4 regions of the Streptomyces sp. NPDC000878 genome follow, and region 1 is predicted to be linked to each of the others. Evidence: riboswitches for the same ligand, from Rfam matches in the RefSeq annotation. Region 1 holds a riboswitch; each other region holds the start of a gene.
The links. Region 1 has a riboswitch for cobalamin ahead of ACWDR4_RS32230 (CbtB domain-containing protein). Riboswitches for the same ligand answer to the same signal wherever they lie in the genome.
Positions count from the first base shown of each region.

Region 2: linked by a shared signal. The riboswitch ahead of ACWDR4_RS31975 (cobalamin biosynthesis protein) and the one ahead of ACWDR4_RS32230 (CbtB domain-containing protein) in region 1 are both predicted to bind cobalamin.
Region 3: linked by a shared signal. The riboswitch ahead of ACWDR4_RS10655 (ribonucleoside-diphosphate reductase subunit alpha) and the one ahead of ACWDR4_RS32230 (CbtB domain-containing protein) in region 1 are both predicted to bind cobalamin.
Region 4: linked by a shared signal. The riboswitch ahead of metE (5-methyltetrahydropteroyltriglutamate--homocysteine S-methyltransferase) and the one ahead of ACWDR4_RS32230 (CbtB domain-containing protein) in region 1 are both predicted to bind cobalamin.

Region 1 is NZ_JBSFMT010000046.1:54,068-58,684, reverse strand. Features, by position in the region: gene paaC (1,2-phenylacetyl-CoA epoxidase subunit PaaC) at 1-169, shown strand, start outside; gene paaD (1,2-phenylacetyl-CoA epoxidase subunit PaaD) at 163-675, shown strand; gene paaE (1,2-phenylacetyl-CoA epoxidase subunit PaaE) at 675-1,793, shown strand; gene ACWDR4_RS32240 (ferredoxin) at 1,847-2,263, shown strand; gene ACWDR4_RS32235 (histidine phosphatase family protein) at 2,336-2,938, opposite strand; cobalamin riboswitch at 3,074-3,206, shown strand; gene ACWDR4_RS32230 (CbtB domain-containing protein) at 3,245-3,466, shown strand; gene ACWDR4_RS32225 (CbtA family protein) at 3,492-4,268, shown strand; gene ACWDR4_RS32220 (acyl-CoA dehydrogenase family protein) at 4,434-4,617, shown strand, end outside.
Region 2 is NZ_JBSFMT010000045.1:81,036-85,652, forward strand. Features, by position in the region: gene cobN (cobaltochelatase subunit CobN) at 1-459, opposite strand, end outside; gene ACWDR4_RS31970 (cobyric acid synthase) at 456-1,979, opposite strand; gene ACWDR4_RS31975 (cobalamin biosynthesis protein) at 1,976-2,923, opposite strand; cobalamin riboswitch at 3,031-3,170, opposite strand; gene ACWDR4_RS31980 (hypothetical protein) at 3,296-3,517, opposite strand; gene ACWDR4_RS31985 (anion permease) at 3,607-4,617, opposite strand, start outside.
Region 3 is NZ_JBSFMT010000008.1:183,906-188,522, forward strand. Features, by position in the region: gene mctP (monocarboxylate uptake permease MctP) at 1-829, shown strand, start outside; gene ACWDR4_RS10650 (GNAT family N-acetyltransferase) at 1,019-1,522, shown strand; cobalamin riboswitch at 1,600-1,739, shown strand; gene ACWDR4_RS10655 (ribonucleoside-diphosphate reductase subunit alpha) at 1,866-4,250, shown strand; gene ACWDR4_RS10660 (ribonucleotide-diphosphate reductase subunit beta) at 4,250-4,617, shown strand, end outside.
Region 4 is NZ_JBSFMT010000003.1:82,829-87,445, reverse strand. Features, by position in the region: gene ACWDR4_RS03995 (hypothetical protein) at 1-126, opposite strand, end outside; gene ACWDR4_RS03990 (hypothetical protein) at 120-248, opposite strand; gene ACWDR4_RS03985 (APC family permease) at 603-2,555, shown strand; cobalamin riboswitch at 2,608-2,831, shown strand; gene metE (5-methyltetrahydropteroyltriglutamate--homocysteine S-methyltransferase) at 2,985-4,617, shown strand, end outside.

The DNA.
Region 1 (4,617 bases):
CGAGGTCGTCGAGGTGTTGGGGCAGGTCGCGGAGGCCGCCGGGCTGACCGTACCGCCCGTTCCACCGGCGCACGGCGCCGGGCGCGACGGGCGGCACACCGAGCATCTCGCGCCGCTGCTCGCCGAGTTGCAGAGCGTGGCCCGCGCCCACCCGGAGGCGACATGGTGACCGTGACCGGGATCGAGGACGTCCGGCGCGCCAGGAGCATCGCCGAGCGGGTGCCCGACCCCGAGCTGCCCATGCTGACCCTCGCCGACCTCGGCGTCCTGCGCGGAGTGGAGGTGACCGGCGACGGGACGGTGGTGGCGAGCCTGACCCCGACCTACTCCGGCTGCCCGGCGATGGCCGAGATGCGCGCCGCCGTCGCCGCCCGGCTGCGCGCCGCGGGGTACGCGCGCGTGGAGATCCGTACCGTCCTCGATCCGCCCTGGACCAGCGACTGGATCACCCCGGCGGGCCGCCGCAAGCTCACCGAGCACGGCATCGCCCCGCCCGGCGCGGCACCGCGCGGCCCGGTCACCCTCTCGCTGCTGCCCACCCGGCGCACCGTGCCCTGCCCCCGCTGCGGCTCGGCGGACACGGAGGAGACCTCCCGTTTCGCCGCCACGTCCTGCAAGGCCCTGTGGCGCTGCCGGGCCTGCCGCGAGCCGTTCGAGTACGTCAAGGAGATCTGATGGCCGCGACCGTCTCCCCGACCACCGCACCGGCGGCCACTCCGGCCACAGCCCGTCGCCGCCCGGTTTTCCACGCCCTGAAGGTCGCCGACGTACGACGCCTGTGCGCGGACGCCGTCACCGTCGGCTTCGAGGTGCCGGACGGCCTGGCCGCCGAGTACGCCTTCGCGCCCGGGCAGTCCCTCACCCTGCGCCGGGAGTTCGAGGGGCGTGAGGAGCGGCGGTCGTACTCGATCTGTGCCCCGGCCGGCGAACAGCCGCGCATCGGCGTACGGGTGGTGCCCGGCGGCCTGTTCTCGTCCTGGCTGGTCGACGAGGTGCGCCCGGGTGACGTCCTCGACGTGATGACCCCGACCGGCGCCTTCACCCCCGACCTGACCGCACCCGGCCGCCATGTCCTGATCGCGGCGGGCTCCGGCATCACCCCGATGATGTCGATCGCCGAGTCGGTCCTGGCCGCCGACGACCGCTCCCAGGTGACCCTCCTGTACGGCAACCGGCGTACGGACACCGTGATGTTCGCCGACGAACTGGCGGACCTGAAGGACCTGTACCGTACGCGCTTCCAGCTGGGCCACGTACTGTCCCGCGAGCCGCGTGAGGCCGAGCTGCTCTCCGGCCGCCTGGACGCCGAACGGCTCGCCGCGCTGCTCGCCGGTCTCGTCGACGTCCCCGGCACCGACCACTGGTGGCTGTGCGGACCGCACGGCATGGTCCGCGACGCCCAGCAGCTGCTGGCCGGGCTGGGCGTGCCCGCGGGCCGCGTCCACCAGGAACTCTTCTACGCCGACGACCAGCCGTTCCACGAGGTCCAGCACACGGACGCGGTGGCCGACGGCCCGGTGAGCCGGGTCACGATCACCCTCGACGGCCGCTCCACCACGACCGCGCTCTCCCGGGAGACGACCGTTCTGGACGGGGCCGCGCGCACCCGCCCCGACCTGCCGTTCGCCTGCAAGGGCGGCGTCTGCGGCACCTGCCGGGCCCTGGTCACCTCGGGCGAGGCGGACATGCGCCGCAACTACGCCCTCGAACCCGCCGAGGTCGACGCGGGCTACGTCCTGACCTGCCAGTCGTTCCCCGTCTCGGAGACCCTGACCGTCGACTACGACAGCTGACCCGGAAAGGGGCGGCCGGGTTTGACGGGGCCCGCTGCGGCAACCCGATCGGGGTGACCTCTACGACTACGACTACGCCTTCGCAACAGGAACTCTTCCGGTTCCTGGAGGACCGGTTCGTCTGCGCCCAGGCGTGCACCGAGTGCGCACGGGCGACCGCACGGCGCGCGAGCTTCGTCGACCCGGACGGGTCCGCCGACGACGCCGTCGCACGCCGGAAGGGCATCCTGTGCGCGGAAGTCTGCGACGCGACCTGCCGACTGCTCTCCGAACAGACACCCCAGGACGAGGCCGCCCTCCGCCTCCAACTGGACTGGTGCCGCACGGTCTGCCTGGAGACCGCCCAGATCCTCGACGACCACCTCGGCGCGGAGGACGCGGCGAAGGCATGCCGGGAGTGCGCACAGGCGTGCGAGGACTTCATACGGACGATGGGGACGCCGGGCTCCGTGCGCGACGGTGGCGGCTGAGAGGGCCCGCGTCCCACGCGCTCCCTACTCCTCGTACCCCCTACTCCTCATGCTCCCTACTCCTTGTACTGCCTACTCCTCGTGCTCCCCGTGCGGTGCCCCCAGCCGCGACCCCACCCGTACGTTCCAGCGCCCCGCCCGACCGCTCAACTCCGTTGCCGTCAACGGCGGAACGTCGATCCGCCAGAACGCCGACTCGGGCGCCCCCAGCACCCGTACCGTCACCGCCCGCACGACCTCCGGCTCGACGACCGCGACGGAGCGGCCCGTGACCTGGGCCGCCGTGTCGTCCAGCCAGCGCGCGACCCGGTCGCACAGCGCGCGCACCGACTCGCCGCCGTGCGGGGCCGACTGAGGGTCCGTCAGCCACTGGGCCAGCGCCTCCGGTTCCTTCTCCGTCACCTCGGTGAGGGTCGTGCCGCGCCAGCGGCCCGCGTCCAGGCCGGCCGGCCCGGCCGGGCCGGGCGCGGACCCGGCGTCGAGGCCCAGTGCCTGAGCCGTCTCCCGGCAGCGTGCGGTGGGGGAGACCCAGACCCGGGAGACCGGCGGGAGCGTCCCTGCCGCCGCCCGGGCGAGCCGCAGGCCCGACTCGTCCAGGGGACAGTCGTCGTCGAAGCGGGCCTCCCGCAGGGCCGCGCTGATCGCCGGTGAGATCAACATCACTCGGCTCGTCATCCGGTGGCCCCCGCGCTGCTCATTCCTGCCCCAATGTCGTTGTCATGTACGGAACTTGAGGCAGCGTGCGGCGCCCCGGTGCGCCGTACGCCGTCCCATGCGCCCTTGGCCGCGCCCCCGCTTCGCGGTACGTTCTCGTCGATATTGACGACGGTTCGACGGAAGCCGGTGGGAATCCGGCACGGTCGCGCCACTGTAAGCCCCGTACGCACCCTCCCCGGTGCGGCCCGGGGGCAAGTCAGACCCGTGACTGTCGTCCTCCGCACCACCGATACGGGACGCGAGTTCCCCCAGGAGGTCCTGCTCATGGCACAGTCCGCCGTTCAGCCGACCGCTGCTCCCACCGCCGTACCCGCGAAGCTGCCGATCGGGGCGATCGCCCCCTGGGCGGTCTTCTTCGGCGTGCTGATGCTGGTGCTGCTCTACTTCGTCGGCGCCGAACAGGGCGCCACCTCCCTGGTCTCCGGCGAGGGCGTGCACGAATGGGTGCACGACGCCCGTCACCTGCTCGGCTTCCCCTGCCACTGACGACGACAGGGAAACGTACGAGCCCATGAACTCCACAACTGTCAGAAACCTCCTGGTCCGCGGCATGCTCGCGGGCCTTGTCGCGGGTGCGCTCGCCTGGGTCGTCGCCTACCTCCTGGCCGAGCCGCTCGTCGACGACGCCATCGCCTTCGAGGAGGCGCACGCCGCGCACGAGCACGGCGGCGAGGAACTCGTCTCCCGCGCGCTGCAGTCCACCGTGGGCCTGGGCACCGGTGTCCTCGTCTACGGCGTCGCGTTCGGCGGCATCGCCGCCCTCGCGTACTGCTTCGCGCTCGGCCGGATCGGCCGCTTCGGGCCGCGCGCGACGGCGCTGCTCCTCGCGGGGGCCGGGCTGTTCGCCGTGTACGTCGTGCCGTTCCTCAAGTACCCCGCCAACCCGCCCGCCGTGGGTGACGAGACCACCCTCAACCAGCGCACCGCGCTGTTCTTCCTGATGGTCGCGCTGAGCGTGCTGCTGGCCGTCGGCGCGGTGATCCTGGGCAAGCGCCTCGCACCGAGCCTCGGCAACTGGAACGCGACCCTCGCCGCGGGCGGCTTCTTCGTCCTGGCAGTCGGACTCGCGTACGCGTTCCTGCCGTCGTTCACCAACGAGGTCCCGGAGGGCTTCTCCGCGAGCCTGCTGTGGCAGTACCGCGTGGCCACCCTCGCCATCCAGACGACCATGTGGACCGCGTTCGGCCTGGTCTTCGGCCTGCTGGCGGAACGGCTGCTGGTGCCGAGGGCGGCTGCGGCCGTCGGCGCGAGCGGCGCCGAACCGCAGGCAACTCCTGTGGCGCACTGAGCAGTTCGCAGCTCCAGCCTGAGGGGGTCCCGGACGTCCGGGACCCCCTCAGGCATGTACGCACCCTTGCGCGTACCCATGGGCGCACCGCCATTCCCAATTTCTGGAACACGTTCTACCGTGTGCGCCGACAGGTCCGGCCCAGGGGAGCCAGCAGGAGGCGCCGTGCATCTCGAATACACGCCCGAGCAGCAGCGACTGCGTACCGAACTGCGCGCCTACTTCGCCGAGTTGGTGCCGGACCGCGCCTACTCGCGGTTCGGCGACCCGGCCCTCCAGAAACGCTTCTACCGCGAGACCATCCGCCGCCTCGGCGCCGACCGCTGGCTCGGCGTCGGCTGGCCGCAGG
Region 2 (4,617 bases), on a different contig from region 1:
CGGACGGTCGCTCTCCCGCGCGTACGAGCCGTGCACCCCGTACTCGGGCATCTTCTGCGGCTCGACGAAGCCCTCACCGGTCAGCAGCACGGTGTCCGACAGGAACCGGGCCATCTCCACGAGGTTGTCGGGCCCGCCCTCGACGAGATACCGCAGCGCCTCCGAGACGACACCCGCGGGCACCGACGACTCGGCCATCAACTCGGCGTCGGGCACGGCCTCGCCGCCGAGCAGCACGGTCGGCACACCGGACGTCTTCAGATAGGCGAGCCCGTCCTCCCAGGCCCGCTTCCCGCCCAACAGCCGTACGACGGCGATGTCCGCGCCCTCGACGAGCGCGGGCAGCTCCTCGGCGACGTCCACCCGGGTCGGATTGCCGATCCGGTACGAGGCACCGGAAGCGGCCCGGGCCGCCAGCAGGTCCGTGTCGGCGGTCGACAACAACAACACTGTGCTCATGCGGGCGCTCCCGGTGGAATGAAAGGCAGTCCTTGTGGCGCGCCCGACTCGATGAGCCGCAAGAGCGCGTCCGTGTCCGCGTGCTGTTCGATGAGATCGCCGAGCAGGTCGAGCTGTTCCTCGCGCAGCTCGGCGAAGGAGGTGTCGGGGGCGGGGACGAAGCGGCGGCCCGCGGCGGCGGCCACTTCGCGCAGGAAGGCCCGCCGGAACCCGTCGGATTCGAGCGACCCGTGCCAGTGCGTACCCCAGACGCTCCCGACCCGGCACCCGTCCAAGAAGGCTTCGCCGCCTACGACTTCGGCGACCCCGTGATGGATCTCGTACCCCTCGACGTCCTCGCCGAGGGCGGTACCGACGGGCCGCGTGAGGGTCTTCTCGCGGGCGAACCGCACCCGTACGGGAAGGACTCCGAGGCCTTCTACAAGACCCTGGCGACTCTCGACGTCGTCCTCGATCCGCTCGCCGAGGATCTGGAAGCCACCGCAGATGCCGAGCACGGGCCGCCCCTCGGCGGCCCGGCGCACCAGCGCGTCCGCGAGCCCGCGCTGACGCAGCCACTCCAGCGCGCGAACCGTCCCCCGGGTCCCCGGTACGACGACGAGATCGGCGTCGGCCAGTTCCTCCGGCCGGTCCACGAACCGTACGACGACGCCCGGTTCGGCGGCGAGCGCGTCGACGTCGGTGAAGTTGGACATCAGCGGGATCGCACAGACGGCGACCCGCAGGACGTCCTCCCCGACGGGCGGGGAGACGTTGGACTCCCGCACGGTCCCCCGCAGGGACACCCGCAGCCCGTCCTCCTCGTCGATGCCGAGCCCGTGCCGGAAGGGCAGCACGCCGTACGTCGGCCGCCCGGTGAGCCCGAGCAGCATGTCGAGCCCGGGCTCCAGGAGCGTGACATCGCCACGGAACTTGTTGACGAGGAACCCGGCGACGAGCGACTGGTCCTCGCGGGACAGCAGAGCGACCGTCCCGAAGAAGGAGGCGAAGACACCGCCACGGTCGATGTCGCCGACGACCAGCACGGGGAGCCGGGCATTGCGCGCGATCCCCATGTTGACGATGTCGGTCCGCCGCAGATTGATCTCAGCCGGGCTCCCGGCCCCCTCACAGATCACCGCGTCATACGTGCCCCGCAGTTCGGCGAGACAGTCGAGAACGGTCCCGAGAAGTCGCTGTTGCCGCCCCCCGTGATACCCACGCGCACTCATCTCACCCACGGGCTTCCCCATGAGCACGACCTGACTGCTCTGGTCGCTCCCGGGCTTCAGCAGTACGGGATTCATGAGCGCCGTCGGCTCGATGCGGCACGCCTGCGCCTGCATGGCCTGAGCACGCCCGATCTCGGCACCTTCACGCGTGACGAAGGAGTTGAGGGACATGTTCTGCGCCTTGAACGGCGCGACCTTGACGCCCTGCCGCACGAGCCACCGGCAGATCCCGGCCGTGACGACGCTCTTGCCGGCATCGGAGGTGGTCCCGGCGACAAGCAGCCCACCACCGAGGGCCCCGCCACTCATGAGGTACGCCCCTTCTTCGCGACGAGCCGTCCGGCGACACTGACCCCGAGGGCCAGCCAGGTGACCCGCCGGGACAGCCGTACGGCCCGTTCGACGTCCTGGACGCCGACGGCACGCCCGTACTCCCCGTTGAGCACGGGCCGATGCTCGACCCGCCCCGCGTAGGACAGCGTCCCGCCGAGCCGGACCCCCAACGCCCCCGCGAAAGAGGCCTCGACGGGCCCGGCGTTGGGACTGGGATGGCGCCCGGCATCGGCACGCCAGGCCCGGAGAGCCCCGCGCGGATCACCACCGGCGACAGCGGCGAGTACGGCGGTCAGCCGTGCCCCCGGCCACCCGGCGAGGTCGTCGAGCCGGGCGGAGGCCCACCCGTACCGCCGATACCGCGACGACTTGTGCCCGACCATGGCATCAAGGGTGTTGACGGCCCGGAACCCGACCAGCCCGGGCACCCCACCCACAGCGCCCCAGACCAGCGCGCCCACAACGGCGTCGGAGGTGTTCTCGGCGACGGACTCGACGACGGCCCGGGCGATCCCGTCGGAGTCGAGGGCCTGCGGATCCCGTCCGCAGAGGTGGGGCAACCGCTCCCGCGCGGCCTCGACATCGCCGGCCTCCAGGGCCCACCCGATGCCACGGGCCTCACGAGCGAGCGAAGTCCCCCCGACCACGGCCCAGGTGGCGGCGGCGGTGAGTGCGACGGAAGCGGTACGGGACGGACGTACGAGGGAACCGGCCGCGGCGGCGAGCGCGACGGCGCCTCCCACACATACGGCGGTGTGCAGCGCGCCCCACCCCCGGTGGTCCCGCCACAGCACCCGTTCGACGGCGCCGGCGGCCCGGCCGAACGCGGCGACCGGATGCCCGCGGCGAGGGTCGCCCAGGACCAGATCACCGAGGAGTCCGGCGGTGGCGCCGTACGCGAAGACGCGATCGGCACGCATCGGCTCAGCCGGCCGAAGTGGCGGGAGAAACCCCGGTCATGGACCTCGAACGCGAACGGCAGCCGAGCATGGCGATATGTCCTCACTCAGGGTGTCCACGCCCTGGTTCGACGAGACCGGCGGCGAGAGTTCCTGGCTCCCGGGGTTACCTACCCCGGTGACAGTGGCGGGACCGCGCCGGATTCGCACCGGCTTCCTCTTCTGCCGCCGTACATGGCTCCGGCAGTCCACCACGGGCCCGGAACACCCGTCAACTTGCCGTTGACCTGGAAAGGAGGACTGTGCTGAGCCCCACACCGCAACCGCACCGCGACCGGATCGCGGGCCTGAAGAGGTGCCCTCGGCGGGGCGTCCGCCGGGCTCTTCGGACCCTCAGGCCACGATCAGATAGATCCCGTACGCCACCACGGCCGCGCAGGCGGCGAAGCACGCGTACGCTCCCGCGACCGCCGGCGCCGCCGACCCGCCCTGCGCCACCGCCCTTTCGTGGCGCGAGAGTCCGACGATGCCCAGGGTGAAGACGCCCACCATGGCCACGGTGATGACGAGGCTGACGCCGAAGACGGAGCCGAGGGCCGCCCAGTCGATCTTCATGTTGCTTCTTCCTTGCTCGGACTAGGACTTGGACACGGACGCGGAACCGGACGCAGAACCGGGACGTAGAACCGGACGCGGAACCGGCCTCAGAGGGCCGTCGCCGACGGCTTCGCCGTGACCTCGGCCGGGGAGGGGATGGTGGCCGTGAGGTCGTCGGTCACGGTGCCCGCCGGGGGAGGGGTCACGGCGGCGATGGCCGTCGTGACGACGCCCGCGGGTTCCTCGCCCGAACCCTCGCCCTCGACGTCGTTGACGTTCGTGTGGTCGATCACCTCGCGGCGCGACACGACCCAGATCGCCGCGCTCGAAGCGATCAGGAAGACGGCCACCAGCGCCGTGCCCCAGTCGCCGAACCCGGTCACCCACTCGGCCACCGCACCGACCAGCGCCGCCGCGGGCAGCGTCAGCCCCCACGCCACGAACATCCGGGTCGCCGTCGACCAGCGGACCACGCCGCCCTTGCGGCCGAGGCCCGCGCCCATCACCGAGCCCGACACCGAGTGGGTGGTGGAGAGGGAGAAGCCGAGGTGGGAGGAGGCCAGGATGACCGTCGCCGCGCTGGTCTGGGCGGCGAAGCCCTGCTGCGGCTGGAGGTCGGTCAGGCCCTTGCCCATCGTGCGGATGATGCGCCAGCCGCCGAGGTACGTGCCGAGCGCGATGGCCAGGCCCGCGGAGAGGATGACCCAGACCGGCGGGTCGGAGTCGGGGGCGACGGCGCCACCGGCGACCAGGGCGAGGGTGATGATGCCCATCGTCTTCTGCGCGTCGTTCGTGCCGTGGGCCAGCGACACCAGGCCCGCGGAGGCGATCTGGCCGGCCCGGAAGCCCTTCTCCGCCGCCTTGCCCTCGGCCTGCCTGGCGCTGAGCCGGTACGACAGTCGGGTTGCCAGCATCGCGGCGATGCCCGCCACGATCGGGGCGGCGATCGCCGGGATCAGCACCTTCGTCACCAGGACGTCGCCGTGGACGGCGCCCGTGCCGGCCGAGGCGATGGTCGCGCCGATCAGGCCGCCCATCAGGGCGTGCGAGGAACTGGAGGGAAGCCCGACCAGCCAGGTCAGCAGGTTCCAGAGGATCGCGCCGACCAGCGCGGCGAA
Region 3 (4,617 bases), on a different contig from region 1:
CGCGCTGTTCATGTACCCGCACAGCGTGACGGCGGTGCTGTCCAGCCGCAGCCGTGACGTGATCCGCCGCAACTCCACGATCCTGCCCCTGTATTCGCTGATGCTGGGCCTGCTCGGGCTGTTGGGCTTCATGGCGATCGCGGCCGGAATCAAGGTCACCAACGGGCAGTTGGCGATCCCGCAGCTGTTCGAGAACATGTTCCCGGCCTGGTTCGCGGGCGTGGCCTTCGCGGCGATCGGCATCGGGGCGCTCGTCCCGGCGGCCATCATGTCCATCGCGGCGGCGAACCTGTTCACCCGGAACATCTACAAGGACTTCCTCAAGCCCGACGCGACACCGGAGCAGGAGACGAAGGTCTCCAAGCTGGTCTCGCTGGTGGTGAAGGTGGGCGCGCTGGTCTTCGTCCTGACCATGGACAAGACGGTCGCGATCAACTTCCAGCTGCTGGGCGGCATCTGGATCCTGCAGACGTTCCCGGCCCTGGTCGGCGGCCTGTTCACCCGCTGGATGCACCGCTGGGCCCTGCTGGCCGGCTGGGCGGTCGGCATGCTGTACGGCACGCTGGCGGCGTACGGGGTCGCTTCTCCGACGCAGAAGCACTTCGGGGGTAGTTCGAAGGAGATTCCGGGGATCGGGGAGATCGGGTACATCGGGCTGACGGCGTTCGTGCTGAACGTGGTCGTGACGGTGGTGCTGACGTTCGTGTTGAAGGCGCTGAAGGCGCCGGAGGGCTTGGACGAGACGAAGGCGTCGGACTACACGGCGGATGCGGGTGATCCGGGGGTGGTGGTGGAGTTGCCGCCGGCTACTGCGGGGGCCGTGCACTGACGGCTCCGCCGGGTGCGTAGTTCGTTTGCCGCGGGCCGGTGGGGGCTTGTCGCGCAGTTCCCCGCGCCCCTTAAGGGGCGCGACAGCGCACGCGACTTCACCGGAACCGCCCATGCGACGGGGCGCGACGGCGGGCCGCCGGTCAGAATCCGGCGGCCCGTTGTCGTACCCCTCCGGCACACTCCACTCATGGACATCTTGATCAGGGAGGCCCTTCCCGAGGAGTACGAGGTGCTCGGGGAGATCACCGCGCAGGCCTATCTCGGGGACGGGCTGCTCGACTTCGGGGAGAGTGACGGGTATCTCGTCGAGCTGCGGGACGTCGGGAAGCGTGCCGCCGCTGCCGAGGTGCTGGTGGCGGTCGCCGACGGGCGGCTGCTCGGCGGCGTGACCTTCGTGCCGGCCGGCGGACCCATGTCCGACATCGCGCGCGAGGGCGAGGCCGAGATACGGATGCTGGCGGTCGCGGGGGAAGCACGCGGCCGGGGTGCCGGGGAGGCGCTCGTGCGGGCCTGCGTCGAGCGCGCACGGGCCGTCGAGGGGTGCGTGCGCGTCGTCCTGTCGACCCAGAGCACCATGCGCGCCGCGCACCGGATCTACGGGCGCCTGGGCTTCGTACGCGCCCCGGAGCGCGACTGGAAGCCGATTCCCGACCTCGACCTGAGCCTGCTCGCCTACGAGCTGACGCTCTGACAGCACCGGTCCCTCAACCCTCCGAAGCCGACACGACACAACATGTGGGGGTGCTTCCAGGGCCCGGCACAAGATGTATGCTCATGCTCGCTGTCGCCGCAGGGGAATCCGGTGCGAATCCGGAACTGTCCCGCAACGGTGTACACGCGTGCATTCGTGCCCTCTTGCGGCTGTGCGCGTGTCCAGTCCGAGGACCTGCCGACGGTGTGCCCGGCCGACCGGTCCGGGCGCCTGACGTCCGGGCCTCGTGGAGTGGGCCGGTGGACGCGCGCGTACCCGTAAGGCGTCCGTGTGCCCCGCTGCCCTCCGCCAGGCCCCGTGCCGAGCGAGGGAGAGCCCCCACGTGACCATCGCGCCAGCCGAACCGGCTTCAGCGACCCCAGTGGCCCGAGTCGAGACGGACGGTCCCGGAACCGCGCTGCTGCGGACCCTGACCGAGCTGACCGCCGACCTCCCCGACGCCGACCCCGGCCGGGTCGCCGCCGCCGCGTTGCGCGGCCGGTCCTCGCGGGCCGACGAGTCGGAACTGCGCGAGCTGGCCACCGAGGCGGCGGCCGGCCTCATCTCCGAGGACCCCGCCTACTCCCGCCTCGCCGCCCGGCTGCTGACCGTCAGCATCGCCGCCGAGGCCGCCTCGCAGGGCGTCACGACCTTCTCGGAGTCGGTCGCGGTCGGGCACCGGGAGGGCCTGATCGCCGACCGCACCGCCGAGTTCGTACGGCTGCACACGGACCGGCTGAACACCCTGATCGACGTCGACGGGGACGATCGGTTCGGGTACTTCGGGCTGCGTACGCTCCACAGCCGGTACCTCCTGCGCCACCCGATCACGCGCCGGGTCATCGAGACGCCCCAGCACTTCATGCTGCGCGTCGCGAGCGGACTGGCGGAGGACACTGCGCTTGATTCAAAGACGGGCGTCCGTGCGTTCGAGGAAGTCGCCGCGCTCTACCGGCTGATGAGCCGCCTCGACTACCTCCCCTCCTCCCCCACCCTCTTCAACTCCGGTACCCGGCACCCCCAGATGTCGTCCTGCTACCTCCTCGACTCCCCGGTCGACGAGCTGGACTCCATCTACGACCGCTACCACCAGGTCGCCCGCCTCTCGAAGCACGCCGGTGGCATCGGGCTGTCGTACAGCCGGATTCGCTCGCGCGGGTCCCTCATCCGGGGCACCAACGGGCACTCCAACGGCATCGTGCCGTTCCTGAAGACGCTGGACGCCTCCGTCGCCGCCGTGAACCAGGGCGGCCGGCGCAAGGGTGCCGCCGCGGTCTACCTGGAGACCTGGCACTCCGACATCGAGGAGTTCCTGGAGCTGCGCGACAACACGGGTGAGGACGCCCGCCGTACGCACAACCTGAACCTCGCGCACTGGATCCCCGACGAGTTCATGCGCCGGGTGAACACGGACGCGCTCTGGTCGCTCTTCTCCCCCGCCGACGTGCCCGAACTGGTCGACCTGTGGGGCGACGAGTTCGACGCCGCCTACCGCAAGGCCGAGGCCTCCGGGCTCGCCCGCAAGACCATCCCGGCCCGTGATCTGTACGGCCGCATGATGCGTACCCTCGCGCAGACCGGCAACGGCTGGATGACCTTCAAGGACGCGGCCAACCGCACCGCCAACCAGACGGCCGAGCCGGGCAACGTCGTCCACTCCTCGAACCTGTGCACCGAGATCCTGGAGGTCACGGACGACGGGGAGACGGCGGTCTGCAACCTGGGCTCGGTCAACCTCGGCGCGTTCGTGGTCGACGGGGACATCGACTGGGAGCGGCTGGACGAGACGGTCCGCACCGCCGTCACCTTCCTCGACCGGGTCGTCGACATCAACTTCTACCCGACCGAGCAGGCCGGCCGGTCGAACGCGCGGTGGCGTCCCGTCGGGCTCGGCGCGATGGGCCTCCAGGACGTCTTCTTCAAGCTGCGCGTCCCCTTCGACTCGCCCGAGGCCAAGGCCCTCTCCACGCGGGTCGCCGAGCGCGTCATGCTCGCCGCGTACGAGGCCTCCGCCGCCCTCGCCGAGCGCAACGGCCCGCTGCCGGCCTGGGAGAAGACCCGTACGGCCCGTGGTGTGCTCCACCCCGACCACTACGACGTCGAGCTGAACTGGCCCGAGCGCTGGGCGGCACTGCGGGAACGTATCGCCGCGACCGGGATGCGCAACTCCCTGCTCCTGGCGATCGCGCCCACCGCAACCATCGCCTCGATCGCCGGTGTGTACGAGTGCATCGAGCCGCAGGTGTCCAACCTGTTCAAGCGCGAGACGCTGTCCGGCGAGTTCCTCCAGGTCAACTCCTACCTGGTGCAGGAGCTGAAGGACCTCGGAGTCTGGGACGCCCGCACCCGTGAGGCGCTGCGCGAGTCCAACGGCTCGGTGCAGGAGTTCGCCTGGATCCCGGCCGACGTACGCGCCCTGTACCGCACGGCGTGGGAGATCCCGCAGCGCGGGCTCATCGACATGGCCGCCGCCCGGACCCCGTTCCTGGACCAGGCCCAGTCCCTGAACCTGTTCCTGGAGACGCCGACCATCGGCAAGCTCTCCTCGATGTACGCGTACGCCTGGAAGTCGGGCCTGAAGACGACGTACTACCTGCGCTCGCGCCCCGCGACGCGCATCGCCCGCGCCGCCCAGGCGCAGGCCCCGATCCCCGTGCAGGCCACAGCTGACGAAGACGCCGTCGCCTGCTCCCTTGAGAACCCCGAGTCCTGCGAGGCCTGCCAGTAATGCCCACCAACGCTGAGAAGAACCTGCTCGACCCGGGCTTCGAGCTGACTCTCCGTCCCATGCGCTACCCGGACTTCTACGAGCGCTACCGGGACGCCATCAAGAACACCTGGACCGTCGAGGAGGTCGACCTCCACTCGGACGTCACCGACCTGGCGAAGCTCTCCGAGGGCGAGCAGCACATGATCGGCCGGCTGGTCGCGTTCTTCGCGACGGGCGACTCGATCGTCGCGAACAACCTCGTGCTGACGCTCTACAAGCACATCAACTCCCCGGAGGCGCGGCTCTACCTGAGCCGCCAGCTCTTCGAGGAGGCCGTGCACGTCCAGTTCTATCTGACGCTGCTCGACACCTATCTCCCCGACCC
Region 4 (4,617 bases), on a different contig from region 1:
CCGGAAGCGGAGCCGGCAGATCACCGCGTCCGTCTCCCGCCGCACGGCGTGCGCGACGACCCCGCCCCGCTGGTTCTGCAGCAGCCGCTGCCACAGCCGTTCCGGTTCCGTCTCCGGGATCAGCACGGTGACGAGGAGAGCGCGGCGAGACCGGTGACGGCGGTCAGCCGATGGCGGTCACCGGTGTCCAGGGGGTCGGGCGGTTCCGCGGCGGGGGCCGGCCCCGGCTCGATGGTGACGACAGGCATGGACACGTGCTCCTTGGACGAAGGGCCCGCGCACGCGGGGAGGCGATGCGCGGGTCCGCCGAGGTTCTGTCCGCCGGGCGCGTCGATCGACCGTTCCTTGCGCCTTCTTCGCGCGGAATCCCCGTACCTTGACGGGGCCTTGACGCCGGTGTGACCGGCACGACTCGGGAGCGCGCGTCAGGGGGAGGGCCCCGTCGGCATGCGGGGACACACAGGCCCGGCAGCTCTTAACGGAGTCTTGACGCGCTCGGAGCACTCTCCCGTGGGCCCGGACGTCACTCTCTGCTTACGCTGGTGCGGCCGTCCGCGTGATGGCCCGAACCCCGCGCCGAACCACGCACCAGGAGCACGCCGATGGCCACCACAGAACGACCACAGCGGCGTCTACGTGCATGGATGCTGGAAGGTCTGTCCGACATGGGCAAGCCGGCCGGCCACACCGGGCCGCACGCCCAGCCGGAACCGGCCCACAAGGGCCAGCGCTGGTACCGGGTGATGTGCCTGACCGGTGTCGACTACTTCTCCACTCTCGGCTACCAGCCGGGCATCGCGGCCCTCGCGGCCGGACTGCTGTCCCCGATCGCGACGATCGTGCTGGTGATCGTCACCCTGGCCGGCGCGCTGCCGGTCTACCGTCGGGTGGCCGAGGAGAGCCCGCACGGCGAGGGCTCCATCGCCATGCTGGAACGGCTGCTCTCCTTCTGGCAGGGCAAGCTGTTCGTCCTGACCCTGCTGGGCTTCGCCGCCACCGACTTCCTGATCACCATCACCCTTTCGGCCGCCGACGCCTCCACCCACCTGGTCGAGAACCCGCATCTGACCAGTGCGCTGCACGACAAGCAGGTGCTGATCACCCTGATCCTGGTCGCCCTGTTGGGCGCGGTCTTCCTCAAGGGCTTCCTGGAGGCGATCGGTGTCGCGGTGGCCCTGGTCGCCGTCTATCTCGGGCTGAACGTCGTGGTGGTCGCCGTCGGCCTGTGGCACGTCGCCACCGAGGGCCATGTGATCACCGACTGGTCCACCGCCCTGACCGCCGAACACGGCAACGTCTTCGTCATGGTCGGCGTGGCGCTGATCGTCTTCCCGAAGCTCGCGCTCGGCCTCTCCGGCTTCGAGACCGGTGTCGCGGTGATGCCGCACGTCAGGGGCGACGACAGCGACACCGAGGAGAGCCCCAAGGGCCGTATCCGGGACACCAAGAAGCTGCTGACCACCGCCGCGGTCATCATGAGCGTCTTCCTGATCGCCACCAGCTTCATCACCACCCTGCTGATCCCGGAGAAGGAGTTCGAGTCGGGCGGCCAGGCCAACGGCCGTGCGCTCGCCTTCCTCGCGCACGAGTACCTGGGCAGCGCCTTCGGCACGGTCTACGACGTGTCGACGATCGCGATCCTGTGGTTCGCGGGCGCCTCCGCGATGGCCGGCCTGCTCAACCTGATGCCGCGCTATCTCCCCCGCTACGGCATGGCCCCGCACTGGGCCCGCGCCGTGCGCCCCATGGTGATCGTCTTCACGCTCATCGGTTTCCTGGTGACCTGGATCTTCGACGCGGACGTGGACGCGCAGGGCGGCGCGTACGCCACCGGCGTGCTGGTGCTCATCAGCTCGGCGGCGATCGCCGTGACCATCGCCGCCCGCAAGGCCGGCCAGCGCAACTGGACGATCGGCTTCGCCGTCATCTCGGCGGTGTTCCTCTACGTCACCGTCGTCAACGTCATCGAACGCCCGGACGGTGTGAAGATCGGCGCCTGCTTCATCGCGGGCATCATCCTGGTCTCGCTGCTCTCCCGGCTGGCCCGCGCCTTCGAGCTGCGCGTGACGAGCGTGTCGCTGGACGACATGGCGGAACGATTCATCCGGGACATGGCCAGCCGCAAGATCCGCTTCATCGCGAACGAGCCCGACCAGCGCGACAACGCCGAGTACCGCGACAAGATCGAGCAGATCCGGCAGGACAACGACATGCCCGATCAGGAGGACTTCGTCTTCGTCGAGGTCACGGTCACCGACCCCTCCGAGTTCGAGGCGGGTCTGACCGTACGCGGCGAGGTGCTCCACCACCGCTACCGCGTCCTGACCCTGGAGTCCGCCTCCATCCCCAACGCCCTGGCCGCGCTGCTCCTGCATGTCCGCGACTCGACCGGCTGCACCCCGCACATGTACTTCGAGTGGACCGAGGGCAACCCCTTCGCCAACTTCCTCCGCTTCTTCCTCTTCGGCCAGGGCGAGGTCGCCCCCGTCACCCGAGAGGTCCTGCGCGAGGCGGAACCCGACCGGGCCCGCCGCCCTCGCGTGCACACCGGCTGAGGATCGGGGGTGGCGGCGCGCCCCGGCTTCCCCCGCTCGGGGACTGCCCCGTAGGCTGGCCCGTGCAGCTGGTTCGCCCCGTCCGCCAGGCGGGATGCGTCGTAAGAGGGAACCCGGTGGGAATCCGGGACTGCCCCGCAGCGGTGAGCGAGAACGACCGCCGTCATACGCACTGGATCCGGTGAACAGGGTCTGGGAAGCGACGGCCAGTAGGTGTCCTCCGAAACGGAGGGCGTGCTCGCGAGTCCGAAGACCTGCCCGTTGCCCGCGTACGAAGCACTCGTGCGTGGACATCCCGGTGACCTCGTGGGCGGGTCGGCGTACATATCCGGTGGGACGGCCGTCGTGCGTCCGCCCGGTGTGTCGTTCCCTTCGCGCTCCTCGTCCCGTCCCGGGATCCCAGGGAGATATCTCGCGAAGGAGATTTCCGTGACAGCGAAGTCCGCAGCCGCGGCAGCACGGTCCACCGTGTACGGCTACCCCCGTCAGGGCCCGAACCGGGAACTGAAGAAGGCCATCGAGGGCTACTGGAAGGGCCGCACCGGCGCCGACGCCCTCCGCACCACCGCCACCGACCTGCGCGCCGCCAACGGGCGCCGGCTCGCCGACGCCGGCATCGACGAGGTCCCGACCGGTGACTTCTCGTACTACGACCACGTCCTGGACACCTCCGTCATGGTCGGCGCGATCCCGGAACGCCACCGCGCCGCCGTCGACGCCGACGCGCTGGACGGCTACTTCGCGATGGCGCGGGGTACGCAGGACGTGGCGCCGCTGGAGATGACCAAGTGGTTCGACACCAACTACCACTATCTGGTCCCCGAGTTGGGCCCGGGCACGGTCTTCACGGCCGACTCGGCCAAGCAGGTCGCCGAACTGGGCGAAGCCCTGGCACTGGGCCTCGCCGCCCGCCCCGTCCTCGTGGGCCCCGTCACCTATCTGCTGCTGGCCAAGCCCGCGCCCGGTGTCGCCGCCGACTTCGACCCGCTGACGCTCCTGGACCGACTGCTGCCCGTGTACGCCGAGGTCCTCGCCGACCTGCGGGCGGCTGGCGCCGAGTGGGCGCAGCTCGACGAGCCCGCCCTCGTCCAGGACCGCACCCCGGCCGAACTGAACGCCGCCGCCCGCGCCTACCGCGACCTCGGCGCCCTCACCGACCGGCCGAAACTGCTGGTCGCCTCGTACTTCGACCGGCTCGGCGACGCTCTGCCGGTCCTCGCGAAGGCGCCTGTGGAAGGACTGGCACTCGACTTCACCGACTCCGCCGCCGCCAACCTGGACGCGCTCGCGGCCGTGGGCGGCCTGCCCGGCAAGCGCCTGGTCGCCGGGGTCGTCAACGGCCGCAACATCTGGGTCAACGACCTGGAGAAGTCGCTGTCCACCCTCGGCACCCTCCTCGGTCTGGCCGACCGGGTCGACGTGTCGGCCTCCTGCTCCCTGCTCCATGTCCCCCTCGACACCGCCGCCGAACGCGACATCGAGCCGCAGATCCTGCGCTGGTTGGCCTTCGCCCGCCAGAAGACGACCGAGATCGTCACCCTCGCCAGGGGGCTCGCCCAGGGCACCGTCGCCATCACCGCCCAACTGGCCGCCAACCGCGCCGACCTGGCCGCACGCGCCGCATCGCCCATCACCCGCGACCCCGCGGTACGAGCCCGCACGGCCGCCGTCACGGACGCCGACGCCCGCCGCTCCCAGCCCTACGGCGAACGCGCCACCGCCCAACGCGCGCACCTGCGCCTGCCGTTGCTGCCGACCACCACCATCGGCTCGTTCCCGCAGACCGCCGAACTGCGCACCGCCCGCGCCGACTTGAGGACGGGCCGCATCGACAAGGCGGCGTACGAGGATCGAATCAGGACGGAGATCGGCGAGGTGATCACCTTCCAGGAGAAGACGGGCCTCGACGTCCTCGTCCACGGCGAGCCCGAACGCAACGACATGGTCCAGTACTTCGCCGAGCAGCTGACGGGGTACCTCGCCACGCAGCACGGCTGGGTGCAGTCCTACGGCACCCGTTACGTCCGCCCGCCGATCCTGGCCGGCGACATCTCCCGTCCCG